4 regions of the Planococcus dechangensis genome follow, and region 1 is predicted to be linked to each of the others. Evidence: riboswitches for the same ligand, from Rfam matches in the RefSeq annotation. Region 1 holds a riboswitch; each other region holds the start of a gene.
What was found. A riboswitch is a leader RNA that binds a small molecule or an ion and turns the genes downstream of it on or off. The one in region 1 is predicted to bind S-adenosylmethionine.
Positions count from the first base shown of each region.

Region 1 (4,211 bases):
TGCGTTTGCGAAAGAGCGCAAGAGCGGCAATGACGGCCACCCCTATCCCCAAGACGCTGTAGAGCATGCGTGTCGGCAATAAAACAGTCAACCCGAACGCCACCGCGATCTCCAGTGCCACCGCTGGCAATTTGCCGAGTGAACTTGCGGCAAAAAATAGCGGAGTTGAGATAGGGGTGACGGCTGCGCCTGCTGTTACAACACCGGACGGCACAAACGGCACGAGGCGCAGCAATAGCACCGACCAAAAAACGCTCTTTGTTTGTTGGCGCTGGAAAAACCGGAACCAGCGGTGTTGCTGCCAGGAGAGCGGAATGAGCTTGGCTCCGTAACGGTAAAGCCAAAATCCGCATAAGGCGCCCAAAATTTCTCCGCTCACGGACAACACGCTGCCCCCGATTAACCCGAAGCGGTCGAGGTTGACTGGCGTGACGAGCAAACTCGGGATAAAACCAAGCGCACCGATAGCGATATTGAATAGCAGCAGGGCCGCAAATTCCAATGAGCGGTACATTAATTCGATGGTCATAACATAAATAGTCTCCTTTAAAGTGGCATTACAGGCCATCCGCTTGCTTCATGCGGTAGCGTTTAGGGGTTGTGCCGCTAAAGCGCGTGAAGGCGGCATGGAACTGCGTCGCGCTCTTATAGCCGCAGAGGGAAGCGATGGACGAAACGTCATGATCTGTTGCCAGCAATAACTGCTGTGCGCATTCCATGCGGCAGCGGATGACAAACTGAAGCGGCGTCTCGTGGCATTGTTCTTTGAATTTGCGGCTAAAATGAAACTTGCTGAGGCCTGTCCGTGCCGCTGTTTCGGATAGTGAAAACGGCAAATGGCACGTTTCTTCTAAGTTATGCAAGAGATGAGGCAATCGAAACGACTCAACAGGATTTGTTAAACGAGCCACTTGGGCCAGGCCGACCTCCAACAGCAAAAGCTCCACAATCTTTTGGCCTTTGCCGAATGACGCTGACGGCGCTTGCTGTTCCCGCTCCAGTTCCGCAAACAGCGCACTGGTATAAATGGGACTGGCTGGTCTGGCCCGTTGAACAGAAGCCGCTTTAACAGATAACGCGAAAATCAGTTTTTTGATGGGCTGCGGATCGTCCACAACAACCAGACGGTGCCAATAGCCCGCCGGAATCAGTAGCAGATCACCTGCAGACAGCACCAGTCGACGGTCGGAGAGTTCAATTTCCAGTGTGCCGCGTTCCACCCACAACAGTTCCGCCGTCTTGTTGTGGCGGTGGAGCGGAGTGGCGACGGCCTCAGGTAACGGATTAGGGGAATCAATGGTTCGGATAAAATACGATACTGGCATAAGCACCCACTCTTTTCATTTAGTAGACTTTCTTGATTATAGCAAGAATCAAGAGCTGGGAGCGGGTTTCTTCGAACATCGCCATGGAAATTCTGCACGATGCGCAATAATTGATAAAAGGTTCTGTCCGTTCCAGCATATGATTTACTTGACGCACAAGTTAATACCGATTATAAAAGTCGGAAAACAAGGAATATTTCAAGTTATTTGGAAAAAATGTTTGACATTCCAGAATCGCTGCCTTACCATTGTCGACATAGCGAATTTCATAGACAATTATCATCTTATCGAGAGCGGCGGAGGGAATTGGCCCTGTGAAGCCCGGCAACCGGCAAGTCTTTCTTGCACAGGTGCTTCTTCCAACAGGCGAATGCGTCTGGAAGATAAGAGAAGGCACAGCAGACCTTCTCTCGTAGAGGTCTGTTTTTTGTTTTGGCTATTCGTTTTTCAATTACATAGCAACACTTCTTATCAAGAGTGGTGGAGGGATCAGGCCCGACGAAACCCAGCAACCGGCAAGCGATGCTTGCACAGGTGCTACTTCCTGCAGTCCGCGAGGCTGAAAGATAAGTTGAGGACCGAACCCCCTCTTCTTTTGATGAGCGGGGTTTTTTCTATAACTAAAAGGAGGCACATCACATGAGCAATCGATCATTGGCACCAAGCTTTCAACCCAGGAACAAGCCGAACTTGCAGAATTATGACCAGGCACGCAGTTCCTTTTCATGGCAGCAAGTGGAAAAGCAATTCACTTGGAGTGAGACAGGAAAAGTCAACATGGCCCATGAATGCATCGACCGGCATGTCGAGGACGGCTTTGGCGGCAAAACGGCCCTTCACTATATCAACGGCGAATACGAGGAGCGTTGGACATTTGACGAATTGAAAAGACAAACCGACCGCGTCGCAGCAGCACTACACAGTAAAGGCGTCCGCCGGGGCGACATCGTCTTTATTTTCCTGCCGAAAAATGCCGATTGCTATATCGCCATGCTGGCGGTAGTGAAGCTCGGCGCCATCGCCGGTCCGTTGTTCGAAGCGTTCATGGAAGAAGCTGTGCGCGACCGCATCCAAGACTGCGCAGGGCGCTTCATCATCACCGACCCGGATCTAGCCGTGCGCATACCACGGGATGATTTGCCGTCTTTGGAGAAAGTCTTTATTACCGCCAGCGCCGAGCGCTGCCGGTCGGGTGAAATTTCATTGGCAGAGCTGGTAGAACAAACCACTGACAATGGCTTTTCGACCGAATGGGTAGACTTGGAAGACCCACTCAACATCCATTACACGAGCGGCTCGACCGGTAAACCGAAAGGCATCATCCATGCACACCGCGCGATGATCCATCAATACCAGACCGGCCACTGGGTGCTCGACTTGAAAGAAGACGATGTCTATTGGTGCACGGCGCACCCAGGCTGGGTAACGGGAACGGTCTATGCGATTTTCGCCCCTTGGCTGAACCGCGCCACCATCGTCGTCAACGGCGGGCGCTTTGATGCTGATTCTTGGTACGCCACGATCGAACGGGCGAAGGTCACGGTTTGGTACAGTGCGCCAACCGCGTTCCGCATGCTGAAATCGGCAGGGGACGGGGTGTTGGCGCGTTATGAGCTCGGTTCGTTGCGCCACATCCTCAGCGTCGGCGAACCGCTGAACCCGGAAGTGATTTATTGGGGAAGCGAGCAGTTAGGCCTGCGAATTCATGATACATGGTGGATGACTGAAACCGGCGCCCAGTTGATCGTCAATTTGCCGTCTGAAATCATTAAGCCAGGTTCCATGGGGCGACCGTTCCCCGGCATTACGGTCAGCATCCTGAACGATCAAGGCGAGGTGTTGCCAAACGGGGAAATCGGCCATTTGGCGATCCGCGCTCCGTGGCCGGGCATCATGCGAGAAGTGTGGCAAAACGAGGCCAAATACAATTCGTATTTCCAGTTCGACGGTTGGTACTTGTCCGGCGACTTGGCGATCCAAGACGAGGACGGCTATATCTTCTTCCAAGGCCGCAGCGACGACATGATCAATTCCTCGGGTGAGCGCATCGGCCCGTTTGAAGTGGAAAGCAAATTGCTTGAACATGCAGCGGTCGCAGAAGCGGGCGTGATCGGCAAGCCGGATGCACTGCGCGGCGAAATCGTCAAGGCGTTTATTGTGCTCAATAGCGGTTATGCGCACAGTCCCGAATTGATCGAAGACATTCGCTTGTTTGTCCGTTCGAAACTGTCCGCCCACGCTGCACCGCGTGAAATCGAAGTGATCGAGGAATTACCGAAGACGAAAATCAGCGGCAAGATTTTGCGCAGGGAGCTGAAAAGCCGTGAACCTATCGAGCAGTAAATCAGAGTTATGGCTTGCAGCTTTTCTAAATGAACAAATCCAATCAAAAAGGAGGCGTTCCCCGTGGGGGGACGCCTCCTTTTCTATACTTAACTAAAATGCCATATAAACTGGCTAGCACACCGAATCGTTGGATTTCGGGACCGATAAGCCGAACAGCGGCCGCAAGTAAAGTGCGAAAAATGTACCGGCGAGTGCGAGTATTCCCCATACATAGCCGTGCAGGCTAAATGAGGCGATACCGCCGAAATAAGCACCGATGTTGCAGCCGAACGCGAGACGCGCCCCGTAGCCCATCATCAAACCTCCGACAACGGATGCCCAGAAGTTGCCGGCAGTAATTTTGGTGAACTTGAACAAGCCGCCGGCAGCCGATGCCAGAAAGGCACCGAGGATCACACCAAAGTTCAAGATGGTCGTAGAATCGGCGAAAATGGACGATTCGAGCATGGCGGCATTCGCCCCTTGCCAGTAGCCCCAGCTTGCGACGTCCATGCCGAAGAATTCAGCGATTTTAGACCCCCATAGCGCAAATGCGGATGT
Region 1 is NZ_JBHSGL010000005.1:316,199-320,409, forward strand. Features, by position in the region: gene ACFO5U_RS04635 (TVP38/TMEM64 family protein) at 1-529, opposite strand, end outside; gene ACFO5U_RS04640 (helix-turn-helix transcriptional regulator) at 558-1,325, opposite strand; SAM riboswitch class I at 1,607-1,715, shown strand; SAM riboswitch class I at 1,791-1,898, shown strand; gene acsA (acetate--CoA ligase) at 1,965-3,668, shown strand; gene ACFO5U_RS04650 (YeeE/YedE family protein) at 3,783-4,211, opposite strand, start outside.

Region 2 (4,211 bases), 1.6 Mb from region 1:
CCTGTCGCCACTTGTGAAATCCAGTTGAAAAACTGAATGTATAAAGCTTGATCCAACCCAAGCTGCCGTTCCAAATCGGCAATCGCTTCGGGTGAACTGTCTTCTCCCAAAATCAGAAATGCGGGGTTTCCAGGAGTCAGATGCACGATCATAAAGACGATGACACTGACCACGAGCATGACAGGTATGACCGATAATAAACGGCGAATCGTGTATTGCAGCAATGCGTTCCCCTCCTCTTTGAAAAAGAAAGAAAATCGCCAGCATCGTTCCTGACGATTTTCTTTTCTTATTATGGTGTTTTATACGTATTCCAGAACCGCGGCCCATACCATTCGCTGTAATTCTCGATGTTTGATGAGCGTGCACTGAGGTTTGAAATGTTTGTCACTTTTTCAAAAGGCAATTCTTCGTAAAGGGTTTCGTTCAAGCCTGCAAGAATTTGCTGCTTTTCTTCCTCAGAATCTGTGGCAGCCCATTGCGAAATCAAGCCCTGCCATTTCTCGCTGTTGTACCAGCCGCTGCTGTTTGAATCCTGGCTCAGCATGCCGGCCTGGTTCGGCGAGAAGAATGGAGACCAGCCGACCACGACCAGATCCCAGTTGGATGGTTCTGCCCATTTCTCCAAATAGGTAGCCCATTCATAAGATTCCAGCTCAACTGTAAACCCCGCTTCTTCGAGTTGTTGCTCGGCAATCTCCGCAATTTTTTTATAGTCGCTGGAGTCGCTGGAGAAAATAATTTTAATGGGTTTTCCGTCATAACTGCTTTCTTCCAACAATTGTTTCGCTTTGTCCAAATCATAGGAAAGGAATTGATCAATGTTTTCATTGGAGTAGAGAGCTGTTTGGTTCGGGGTGAACAACGCCCCGTCCAGCTCGTAGAACTCCTCATTGCCGTAAGTGGCTTTGGCAATGGCCTCCTTATTCAGCGCCGCATTTAAAGCTTGGCGGACTAGCACATCGTCAAACGGCGCCTCCGACTTATCCGGCGTCAACACCGTGTATCCATTGGTCGACGTATCGGCTTCAATACTTGGCGTATTCTCAATCACCTCATACAGGTCGAGCGGAATATCATCGCCATAATCGTAAAGCCCTGTTTTCAATCCATTGACGACGACTTGAGGGTCTTTCACAATTTTGAAATGAATGGCATCGACAAACGCTTTTTTCTCTCCTGTGAGCCCGCTCGTCTCATCTGTTCTGGAAGCGTAGCCTTCGTATTTGGCTAAGACAATTTCATCTCCACGCTTCCACGAGTCAAATTGGAATGGCCCTGTTCCGATATACTGGTCATGGTCAAGAGGCTGTTCGCCGGCAGCTTCAGCGACTGTTGCCGGCAGGATGACTGCAGCCGACTTTGGAGCAGCCAAGTCAGATAGCAAGGAACTGTAAGTTTTGTTCAACTGTATCTTCAATTGCAGATCCTCATCAGCCTCGACCGACTCTACGTGTTCATTAGTGATCTTGCCGACAGAAGACACCTTCAGCCAGCGTTCAATCGAAGCTGCCGCATCTTTTGCGGTCACAGCTTCCCCGTTATGAAACGTAACTCCCTCTCGTAAATTGATAGTGTACGTTTTTCCATCTTCGCTCACTTGATAATCTTCAGCGAGAAGAGGCACGGCTTCGTAATCTTGGTTTAATGCAAACAAGCCTTCGTACACGTGCCAGCCGATTTTACGGGCAGCACTTTCACCCGTATACATCCAGTCGAGCGTATTCGGATCAGCTCCGATTGCTACGTTCAACTCGCCGCCTTCAACAGGCTCGGAACCCGCTCCAGAGTTTTCAGTACTGGCTTCACTGCCGGTACAACCGGCCAAACTAATAAGTGCAAATAAACTGATGAGTAAAAAGATAATGTTCTTCACAATAGTCCTCCTTATGTATAAAAAGATGATTCGATGTTTCCCACACCTAGCACTAATCGGATTTCCAGGTGGTGGTGGAGCCAGTCGCGATTCCAGCTAGTCTATCCAAGTTCCCATATCTTCATGCAAGACTCGAAGTGTTTTCCCGTGAACATAACATTGCGCTGACCCGACCTATTGAATATATCCTTCCACGCCTTTTTAGCTGACTTAATGCCGCGCGCACTTGCCATCGTCGATTCCTCCTCTCAAAACTTATTTAACTTACCCGCTTACTAGGTTTTAACCATAAAAAACCCCCTGCTTCTTTTTGACAAGAAGAGGGGGTTGGGTAATACCGTTGAGCGCCTCTCTTATCTTCCGTACAAACTGTACGTGGAATTAGCACAGTGCCACATTCGTGGTCTGCTGCTTTGACGTCTCAGGGCCAGTCCCTCAGTCAATCTCGATAAGATGATTAAATTGTAAAGTTCATACTACGTATCCTAGATCTGTTTGTCAACATTATTTTGAAGAAATAGAATTTATTTACAAAATTCTCGAATTTCCATTGTCTTTATAGCTTGTCTCCAGCCGGCAATACACGGGCTTGTTTTATGAATTGAACTGTTTTTTCGACGATGACATCCAGTTCATGGTCCATAGAGGCGATGTGATAGGAGTTGTGCAGTTCGTGCTTCATTGTATGTCCGGATCCGACTTTGCTGAGAATAGAGTCGGTATTGCCCGGCGGCACGACATGGTCTTCGAGCGACTGGAAACAGACGACCGGACAACGTACGGCTGAAAGTTTGGCGTCGACGGCATCCATATAGCGCAATAATTGCTGATACGCGTGGACCGGCGCTTGCTCGTAAGTGATTTCTACCGCATCCGCTTTTTTGATGTCCGGTCGATCTTCAGCAACATAAGCAAGAGGCGGCTGACTGCGGTAGGTTTCAAACGCAGGGATGTCGATCGCCGGATTGATCAAGGCTATTCCTTCAATGTCCGGATAACGGCTGGCCAAATCCAAGCTCAAGGTCCCGCCCATCGATTGCCCGATGACAAAAACGGTCGAACAGCTTGCTTTCAGGTCCTGATAGGCTTGTTCGACTTGTGCAAACCAATCTTCGAAGCCATATCGTTCCAAGTCTGTGAAATGCGTGCCGTGGCCGGGAAGCCTCGGACAGGACACCGTATAGCCTTGTGCCGCAAGCGCCTCACCCAGTTCTTTGACGCTTTGGGGTGTGCCCAAAAAGCCATGGCACAGCAAGATGCCGGTGTGATTGCCTTCCAGGAAAAACGACGACGCCTCTTCCATGACGGGGTATTGCTCTTTAACCATAGAGATCCTCCTTTGTTTTTTTAAAAGTTAGGAGGATCTCTCCTACCTCATTGTAATCCAGTCCTTATGCTGAAAAAGCTTATTCACATTAGACTATATTTAAAACCTACTTGTCAACTGGGTTTTAAAATCGCACAACGGAGGCAGTCCTATTGGCTAAACTTGCGAGGGGTTGAGGTCGCGTGACCAAGACGCCACGTCGGCAATATCATCAGGCGTCGTGCTGCAACAGCCGCCGATAATTTGGGCGCCTGCTTTGTGCCACGCTTTCGAGTTGGCTGAAAAAGCATTGGCCGACGGCTCTTCGCTCCATGTCTTGCTTACCGGATCATAGCTTGCCCCGGAATTCGGGTAGACAATGACCGGTTTTGAAGTCTTGCTTGTCACTTCTTGTATTAACGACTCGATATACTGCGGCGCTGTGCAATTGATGCCGATCGCCGCCACTTGCGCGTGCCCGTCCAGCCAGCCGGCGCAGTCCGCAATTTTTTCCCCGTCGCTGATGTGGAGATGGTCCTTTGCGCTGAACGTGAACCAGGCATAGACGTCCGGAAAATCCTTAAGGATCCTGACAATCGCTTGCGCTTCTGCCAGACACGGAATCGTTTCACATGCCAAGATGTCTGCGCCCGCCTCCACCAACACGCGGATCCGCTCTTGATGGAACGCCACCAGTTCATCTTCTGTCACGGAATAGTCGCCGCGGTATTCCGAGCCGTCAGACAAAAATGCTCCGTACGGGCCGACTGACGCCGCGACGATAGGTTTCGGCCTGCTCGACCGATCCGTCACACCGCTCCAGAATTCATCGCGCGCTTGTGCGGCAAGTTCGACCGACTTTCGGATCAAAGCGATGGCCTGTTGTTCCGTCAACCCTCTTTCTTTGTACCCTTCGATGGTCGCCTGATAGCTCGCTGTAATGGCACAGTCCGCCCCTGCCTGAAAATAATCCATATGTACTTGCTTGATCAATGCTGGGTTTTCCATCAAGACTTTCGCCGACCACAA
Region 2 is NZ_JBHSGL010000005.1:1,878,533-1,882,743, forward strand. Features, by position in the region: gene ACFO5U_RS12440 (ABC transporter permease) at 1-224, opposite strand, end outside; gene ACFO5U_RS12445 (ABC transporter substrate-binding protein) at 293-1,876, opposite strand; SAM riboswitch class I at 2,227-2,331, opposite strand; gene ACFO5U_RS12450 (alpha/beta hydrolase) at 2,433-3,203, opposite strand; gene mmuM (homocysteine S-methyltransferase) at 3,360-4,211, opposite strand, start outside.
Region 2: it holds a riboswitch for S-adenosylmethionine, as region 1 does, so the genes downstream of both, ACFO5U_RS12445 (ABC transporter substrate-binding protein) here and acsA (acetate--CoA ligase) in region 1, are expected to answer to the same signal.

Region 3 (4,211 bases), 610 kb from region 1:
TTCTGCAGGAGGCATAGCGGAATGAGACATGGTTGCAGGGTAGGATAGGATCGATTCGACGGCCCCAAGGCTCACGGCAAAGACGGGGATTTGCAGTTCTTTTACAAGAATGCGTGCTGCGTCTTTGTCCGCTAAGCGGAATGATAGAATACAGCCGGCGTGTGTCGCTTGGCGTTTATGGATCGGATTTCCGGGATGGAATGAAAAGCCTGGGTAATACACTTCTTCGACTAGTGGATGCTTGTTCAAATAGTCTGCAATGCGTGCAGTCGTCTCGCCTGATTGTTTCGTGCGGGCGCCGAGTGTTTTAATGCCTTGAATCAATGTAAAAGCGTCTTGTGCCCCGAGAACCGCTCCGAACGTATTTTGGATAAACGCCAGTTGCTCACCGAGTCCTGCGTCTTTAGTTACTGCGAGCCCGGCAGTGATATCGCTGTGGCCGGAGAGAAATTTGGTTGCGCTGTGGAGCACGATGTCTGCACCAAGCGCCAAAGGGTTTTGATAGAGCGGCGTCATGAAGGTATTGTCAACAAATGTCAGTGCGTCGTTCGCTTTTGCGAGTTTGGCAGCCATTTCAATATCGGTGATTTTCATGACTGGGTTGGACGGTGTTTCGATATAGACGACTTTTGTGTTGGACTGGAATGCTGCAGCCACTTCACCAAGGTCGGTCATGTCGACAAAAGTGAAGTCGATTTTGAACTTTTCAAGCACTTCTGTAATAAAGCGGTATGTTCCGCCGTAAACATCTTCTGAAACGAGCACGTGATCGCCCGCTTCTAGCAGCATGAACGCCGATGAAATGGCTGCCATGCCGGAAGAAAAGGCCAGGCCGCGGGCGCCGCCTTCAAGTTTCGCAATCGTTTCTTCGAGCGAAGTGCGCGTCGGGTTGCCGGAGCGGCTGTAATCAAAAGGCCCGAATGCATCAATGCTTTCCTGATGGAACGTCGATGATAAATAAATCGGCACGTTAACTGCGCCTGTTAATGGATCGATTCCTGCAGAATGAATCAGCTTCGTTTCAATTCGTTCACTCATATGAAACGACCTCCTTTTCCAGTTTGGCCAAGGCTTGTGTCAAATCAGCGATTAAATCTTCGGCCTGCTCTACGCCTACAGAAAAGCGGAGCAGGCGATTACAAACGCCGCGCGCTGTGCGTTCGGCAATCGGCATGTCGGCATGGGTTTGAGTGGCAGGATAGGTGATAAAACTTTCGACGCCGCCAAGGCTTTCGGCAAACGTAATCAGCGATAAGCTTTCAAGGAACTCCCCGATCCACTCCTCTTCGCGCAAGCGGAACGACAGCATGCCGCCTTTTCCTGGATAAAGCACTTCCGTGATGGCATTGTGGTTTTGCAAGTACTCCGCGAGTTCACGGGCGTTTGACTCGTGTTGGCGCATGCGCAGCGGTAAAGTCTTCAAGCCGCGGATCAATAACCAGGAGTCAAGCGGCGATAGCACCGCACCTGCTGAATTATGTGCCGTGGCGAGCTTTTCGCAAAGATCAAATCCTTTGGCTGCGACGAGCCCGGCTAACACATCGTTATGTCCGCCGATATATTTGGTCGCACTGTGAAGAACGATATGTGCACCGATTTTGAGCGGCTGCTGCAGGAACGGCGTCAAAAACGTATTGTCCACAATCAGCAATAAATCATGCTGCTGTGCCAGTTCAGCGTAGGCTATCAAATCGATTTCCTGCATCAAAGGATTGGTCGGCGTCTCGATAAAGATAGCTTTCGTATTGGCGGTGATTTTCGCTTCAGTCGATTTCACATCTGTAAAAGCATCATACACCGGGCGGATATGGTAATTTTCATCGTATTGCTGCATCAAACGGTATGTCCCGCCGTAAATATCTTCAGGTAACAGGATTTCATCATTCGGACGGAATAAGGAAAGGACCAATTGGATCGCCGCCATACCCGAACTGCAGGCAAACCCTGCATCACCGCCTTCTAAGTTTGCAATGCCCTCTTCTAAAAGGTTTCGCGTCGGGTTTTTCGTGCGGGTATAGTCATATCCAGTCGATTTACCGAGCCCTTCGTGTTCATAGGCGGTCGAGAGGTAAATGGGCGGATTGACCGCTCCGGTTTGTTTGTCGCTGCGGTTGCCGAGCTGCACGAGACGTGTTTCCAAGCTAAAATCTGTCATGGTCCTCATCCTTTCAATCAAGTAAAACTTCTATCAATGCTGATGCCAATGTTCAAGTGAAATGAAAAATGGCCTTCTTCTTTGTAATAGAAGAAAGCCATTGCTAGTGTATGCTATCTTCTCATCTGTCAGGCAGCGCCTATTGGAATTAGCACCGTGAACGAGTCCGGTTGCTGAGACTTCACAGGGCCAAGTCCCTCCGTCTCTCTAGATAAGAAATCGTGTTATGTAATTGGTTGATGTTTTCCATCATACGGTAAAGGGAAAGAAAACACAAGCGGAATATTGAAAATAATCGAACAAATAGAGAAATGTTGCCTGCTTTTATTTCGTATCTTGAAATGGTATGCTAAATTACGTTGTTAATTTTTTGAGCTGGATTTCCACCTCTATCATTTCGAGGGGAATTTATTGAGAAGGAGTTTTTTCATTGTATATCGTTACATCTACTGTTACTGTGCCTACAGATAAAATTGAAGAAGTCATTGAAATTTACCGGAAACGTTCACGCCGTGTGGATCAGGCAGAGGGCTTCACATCGTTCCGGCTGATTCAAAACACGAAAAAGCGTCACGAATTGACCGTTCATTTGGAATGGCAGACGAAAGCAGCATATATGGCTTGGGTAAAAAGCCAAGAGTTTAAAGAAATCCATGATCTGGAGAAGAATTATCCCGACCAAGAATTGGCGGGTATCGTTCCAAAAGTCCACCAATATGAAGTGGTGGCAGAATGAATCTTCAACAAAAGCAGCAAATTGCCCAAGACACGGCGAACGGCATATATGAAGCCTACCCGAATTTATGGGAGCGTTTCGGAGACCGCGGATTTGAGCATACCGTAAAAGATAACCATCATCATTTGGATCATCTTGAAACGGCCTGGGAGTTGAAAGATCAGCAAGTCTTCCTGGACTATGCCGTTTGGCTTGAGACCGTGCTGGTCAGCCGCAATGTCGAAACCGCGCTCATTATTGATAACTTCGAGCGGTTGATGGCCGTCGTGCCGCATCACACAGAAATGGCTCAAGCAGATTTTATGCAAGGCTGTCTTCGCAAGGCAGTTCAGTTATTGGAGCTGCCCATTGAAAGAAGGGATTGATTGAATGAACGATGTAACGCAGCTATCGGAACTTTTCCTTCTAGGGGAAGAGGAAGAAGCATTGAAATTTGTCCGGAACTATTTGAACAGCCATTCCTACGAAGAGCTTAACGAGCAATTGGTGAGGCCGGCCATGTACCGGATCGGGGAATTATGGGAACAAAACAAAGTATCAGTTGCTGAAGAGCATTTGGCGACAGCGGTTTGTGAGTTTGTGTTATCCGCGACGGAAATCCGCGCTGAAGATAATGATGGCCGCTTAAAAGCGATGATTTTTGCGCCACAAGGGGAAGAGCATTACATCGGCTTGAAAATGGTCGCAGCAATGTTCCGCGAAGAAGGCTATGCCGTCCGTTATATGGGGCCGAACGTGCCGCTCGATGCAGCGCTCAGCCTGGCCGATGATTGGCAGCCTAATGTAGTTGCCTTGTCAGGAGCGCTCGCACACCGGCTGCCGGTATTGAAAACATATGCACAATCTTTCACAAAACTAAAACATGGACCGACCGTATTGATCGGCGGACGTGCGGTAACATTGGCGAATTATGGGGAATATTCCGTTAAGGGAGCGGTCATCGTCCGTCACTTGGGCGCACTGCGCGAATGGATTCGAACCGGAAAGGGGTCGAACGATGACAGCACGCTCTCAACTGGCTGAATGGCCGCTGCCGGCATTTCAATTGAACAATAGCTTTGCGGTCGTCGACCAGTCTGAGGAAGCACAACAGATTTTCGGCAAGACGACTGATTTTTTAATGCTGCTCGACGAAGGCAGCCGCGGAAAAGCGCAGCGTTTGCTGAAGCAACCCGGAGATAATGGAGCGGTCGAATTGAATTTTATCACTGCACAAGGCCTGCTTTTGGCCGATGTTTATTTCCGTTGGGACAGCGAATTTGCCCTGAACGTGGTGATGGTTCCGAAAGATGACAAGATCGCTGCCATCTCTACACAATT
Region 3 is NZ_JBHSGL010000005.1:929,242-933,452, reverse strand. Features, by position in the region: gene ACFO5U_RS07925 (aminotransferase class I/II-fold pyridoxal phosphate-dependent enzyme) at 1-1,038, opposite strand, end outside; gene ACFO5U_RS07920 (methionine biosynthesis PLP-dependent protein) at 1,031-2,155, opposite strand; SAM riboswitch class I at 2,274-2,373, opposite strand; gene ACFO5U_RS07915 (antibiotic biosynthesis monooxygenase family protein) at 2,586-2,891, shown strand; gene ACFO5U_RS07910 (hypothetical protein) at 2,888-3,256, shown strand; gene ACFO5U_RS07905 (cobalamin B12-binding domain-containing protein) at 3,261-3,914, shown strand; gene ACFO5U_RS07900 (STAS domain-containing protein) at 3,889-4,211, shown strand, end outside.
Region 3: it holds a riboswitch for S-adenosylmethionine, as region 1 does, so the genes downstream of both, ACFO5U_RS07920 (methionine biosynthesis PLP-dependent protein) here and acsA (acetate--CoA ligase) in region 1, are expected to answer to the same signal.

Region 4 (4,211 bases), on a different contig from region 1:
TCTTGCTTTAATTCATCAAACGTAATGCCGCCGGTCACCGACAAGGTTTTCGTCGTCGGCCCGAGTGCACCCGCTACAAAACGCGGCCATTCCGGCGTCGAGTATTTTGCCTGGCTGATCTTAGCGATTTCCACCGCTTTTTTATTGATTTCCGCTGCTCGGTCTCCGAGTCCATATTCGTCGAGGACGACCGGTGTGCCTCCGAATGTATTCGTGCAGATGATGTCGGCGCCTGCTTCTAGGTACGCATCATGGACCCCTTCTAGAACGTCAGGGCGGACGATGTTCAAATATTCGTTGCAGCCGTCATATTCCTCCCCGCCGAAATCTTCCGCGGATAGGTCCGCGTTCTGGATCATCGTTCCCATCGCTCCGTCGATGATCAAAATGCGCTTTTCTAGCTGTTGTTCAATGAGATGTTTTGACATATTGGCCATCGCTCGCTTTCTCTATATCTAGTTGGCGGATGTAGCGGATCAATTCGACCGTCATGTCATAGCGGACAAACGGTGTGATCAAATAAATGCCGTGGAACAATTCCGCCGCCGTGTCGATCAATTCTTTGGCGATTTGGATGCCTTCTGCCGTCGCCTTGTCTTTGTCTTCGCCGCATGCGCGCATGCGGTCGAGTGCATCTTCCGACAGCTTGATGCCCGGCACTTCGTTATGCAGGAAATCCGCGCTGCGAATGCTCGTCAGCGGCATGACCCCAAGGAAAATGGGCGTCTCCAGATGCTTCGTCGCTTCGTAGATTTCAATAATCTTCTCTTTCGTATACACCGGCTGTGAAATGAAATAATCCGCGCCCGCTTCGATTTTCTTCTCCAGCCGCTGGACGGCGCGTTCGACGACGCGGACATTCGGGTTGAACGCTGCTGCGACCGAGAAATTCGCTTTTTTGCGCAGCGGCTTGCCGGAGAACGAAATCCCTTCATTCAGCTGTTTGATCAACTGGATCAATTCCATGCTCGACACGTCGTAAACGCTTGTTGCGCCGGGGAAATCTCCGACTTTGGTCGGGTCGCCGGTGACAGCCAGAATATCGTGGATGCCGAGTGCATCCAGTCCCATCAAATGCGATTGCAAACCGATCAAATTGCGGTCGCGGCAAGTGATGTGCGCAAGAGGTCTGACGTCTTGCTTGTGTTTGATGATGGAACCCATCGCCATATTGCTGATGCGCGGCGAGGCCAGCGAATTGTCCGCCATGGTCAAGGCATCGATGCCTTCTGCGTCGAGTGCTTTCGAGCCTTCGAGGAATTTGTCAATGTCCAAATGGCGCGGCGTATCGAGTTCAACGATGATGGTCCGCTCGGTTTTCGCTTTTTCGTGCAAGGGTTTGTCTTTTAACGCCTCCGCTTCACGGATGACGATTGGCTTTTTCTCTTCGACTTTCTTTTCGGTAATCGGCTGCAGATGGCCGATGCGCTTTTTCACCGCTTCGATATGTTTCGGCGTCGTGCCGCAACAGCCGCCAATCAAACGCACACCTTCTTCGCGCAGCAAAAGTGCCGCGCGGCCGAAATAATCGGCATCTGATTCATAGACGATGCGGCCGTCTTCGATGTCTAGCAATGAAGCATTCGGATACGCCGACAAAAAAGCTTTTTTCGGCAGTTCGACGCCCTCGAACGCCTGTATGGTGTGGTGCGGGCCAAGCCGGCAATTGACCCCGACGATTTCTGCACCGAGCGCTTCGAGGCGGTGCAAGCCTTCGTTCAAGCTCATGCCGTTTTGCAAGACGCCCGGTTCGTGCATCGATAATTGCGCGATGAGCGGCGCATCGGTCAAAGTTTTCAAATGGCTGATGGTGGCGGCGAGTTCTTCAAAATCGTAGTAGGTTTCAAGCAGCAAACCGTCCGGGTCGCCCGATAATAAATGTTGCGCTTGCTGGTCGACCATGGCTATGATTTCGTCCAAGGTCGCATCGCTTTTGCGGATGCCGCGGATGCCGCCGATTGTGCCGACGACAAATTGCCCCCCGTCTTTGGCGGCTTTGTTGGCGATTGCGATAGCCGCTTTATTGATTGACTCGACTTGTCCTTCGAGGCCGTAGCGGGCGAGCTTATGTGCATTGGCGCCGTACGTGTTCGTTTGGATAATGTCCGCTCCGGCAGCGATATAATCGCGGTGGATCTTTTCGATCACTTCGGGGCGCTGGATATTCAATTCCTCGTTGCAGTATTCAATGCCGTAAGAGTACAAAAGCGTTCCCATGGCGCCGTCTGCCGTCAGCATCCGTTTGTTCAGTTCATCTAATAACATGTTTTGTCCTCCTCCGGTTTTGGTTTCTGCCTGTTGTCAAATTGCTTCGATATGAAACAAAAAAAGCCTTCCATGAAAAAGAAGGCTTTACGATATCGGACTCGTTCCTTTTCATCTGCCAGGCGCATGCCTGCTGGATTTAGCACCTGACCGCTAGCGGCTGGTTGCTGAAGCGTCATCGGGCCAGTCCCTCGACTTCTCTAGATAAGAATTCACTATGCAATTTTTAGTATTCCCACATGATACCCCCTGTGGTGAATCGGGTCAAGGTGATTAGTCAAAAAACAAAGAACTTTCTGTTACCTTTCCACTATTCTCACCAGGATGCCGGCACACTCGGGTTGATTTTCGCCCCGTCCACCGTAAATTTATACCAAGTGAACGGGCGTCCATCGATTATCCATGTAATATCGACGCGGCGCGGAATTTCGATGCCGTCGACCGTCTGCCAGTCATGCACTTCGGCAATGCACGGCAAGCGAACCGATTCTTCGTCCACTTCTTTATAGCGCATCGCACGCGCACGCTTTATGCGCCCTTGTTCATCAAACTCGAACGTTACTTTTGCGATCGATTCATTGTACGTCATTTCTGCATCCACTGAATGCGCAGTGCTTTTCGTAAATTTCACGTACGGGCTAAAGACGAGTCCCGGCAGCCACACCATCTCCATCAAAAACCGCTGCAGCGCCGACTCATTCAATTTGCCATCCGGCATCTGGCGGTTGATCGGCACCAGTCCTGCAAAACGGATACGCATGCCTGCTCGCCCGTCGCGGAAACTGTCAGATCCGGTCACTGATAAGCCATCCATTTTCATGCGCGCCTTCCAATAAAACGACGGCGGCTCGACAAAACTGTATTGCTCCGCTTTCGATTCGGCCCATTCTGTCTGCTCAGGCTTAGTCTTCATCCAACCCGTCTGCTTGATGTACACCGCCATCACTTGCTCACGACCGATCACGCCGATTTTCCCGAGCCATTTTGCCATCGGCTCCGGCAGCGCCTCCGCCATTTCCTGTGTGACGGCTCCGGCAAGGCGGACTTCCGGCCACGTCGGCTTTTCTTCCGCTGTTAAATTTTTGTACTTACGATACGCCCCAAACACGCCAACCATACTAAGCGACAACCCAAGAACCGGCCATATGCGTTTCATGTGCTATACCCCTTTCCGTTTTGACTGTGCTTTTGCACCACTCGTTCCTGACTATAGCTTTCGACACGAGATCATTTATCCCTGCCAGAGCCAGCCAATAGAAAAAACGCCCCCACAAATCGCGGGAGCGTTTAAAATTAGGAAGCGTCATTTAAAGCCGGTTCAAGATGTTCTTTCAACGCTGGGCCTAAAGTTCTCGAGTACAGCGTCGTCAAATGGTGTTGATCACGGTAGACGAGCACATTGCCGATGACCGGCGGACAGTTTGTATCCGTACAGAAATATTCAGAGAGGTCGGCGAACGAGACGTTTTCCGGAATGCCTTGTGTATTTTCCCAAGGCACCACATCAGCCAGCGCTTTGTCGCGCGGCACGGAGCAGTTCGCCTGGCTCAAGTTTTCCAAACACTTTGTCGGGTCGACTTTCATGCGCGGATTGTCGCGCACCGCGAAAATGTCGGAGATTCCTTCGAAACGCTGCCATTTGTCGATATACCCTACAGGTACAGTATCCCCTTTACCGACTGTCGCAGTCGTAAAGATCGTGTCCGGCGGATCTTGCAGCAAATGCTGTTCCAAATTATCGTTCCACTCCATGCACGATTCGGTCAGCAGCTCACCGAAATCATCTGCAGTAAAACGGCACGCATCTTTGATGTATACATCGATGCGCATATTCAATTCTTCCGCAATTTCTTCGAGTGCCGGGAACCAATGCCCTGAATGCGAACCGCCAACGAGCGCCACGACATGTTCAGGGTTTTCCGTCACACCGAACGAACAGTCTTTAA
Region 4 is NZ_JBHSGL010000015.1:61,931-66,141, reverse strand. Features, by position in the region: gene metH (methionine synthase) at 1-428, opposite strand, end outside; gene ACFO5U_RS14720 (bifunctional homocysteine S-methyltransferase/methylenetetrahydrofolate reductase) at 409-2,265, opposite strand; SAM riboswitch class I at 2,374-2,476, opposite strand; gene ACFO5U_RS14715 (DUF6920 family protein) at 2,582-3,421, opposite strand; gene ACFO5U_RS14710 (acyltransferase family protein) at 3,559-4,211, opposite strand, start outside.
Region 4: it holds a riboswitch for S-adenosylmethionine, as region 1 does, so the genes downstream of both, ACFO5U_RS14720 (bifunctional homocysteine S-methyltransferase/methylenetetrahydrofolate reductase) here and acsA (acetate--CoA ligase) in region 1, are expected to answer to the same signal.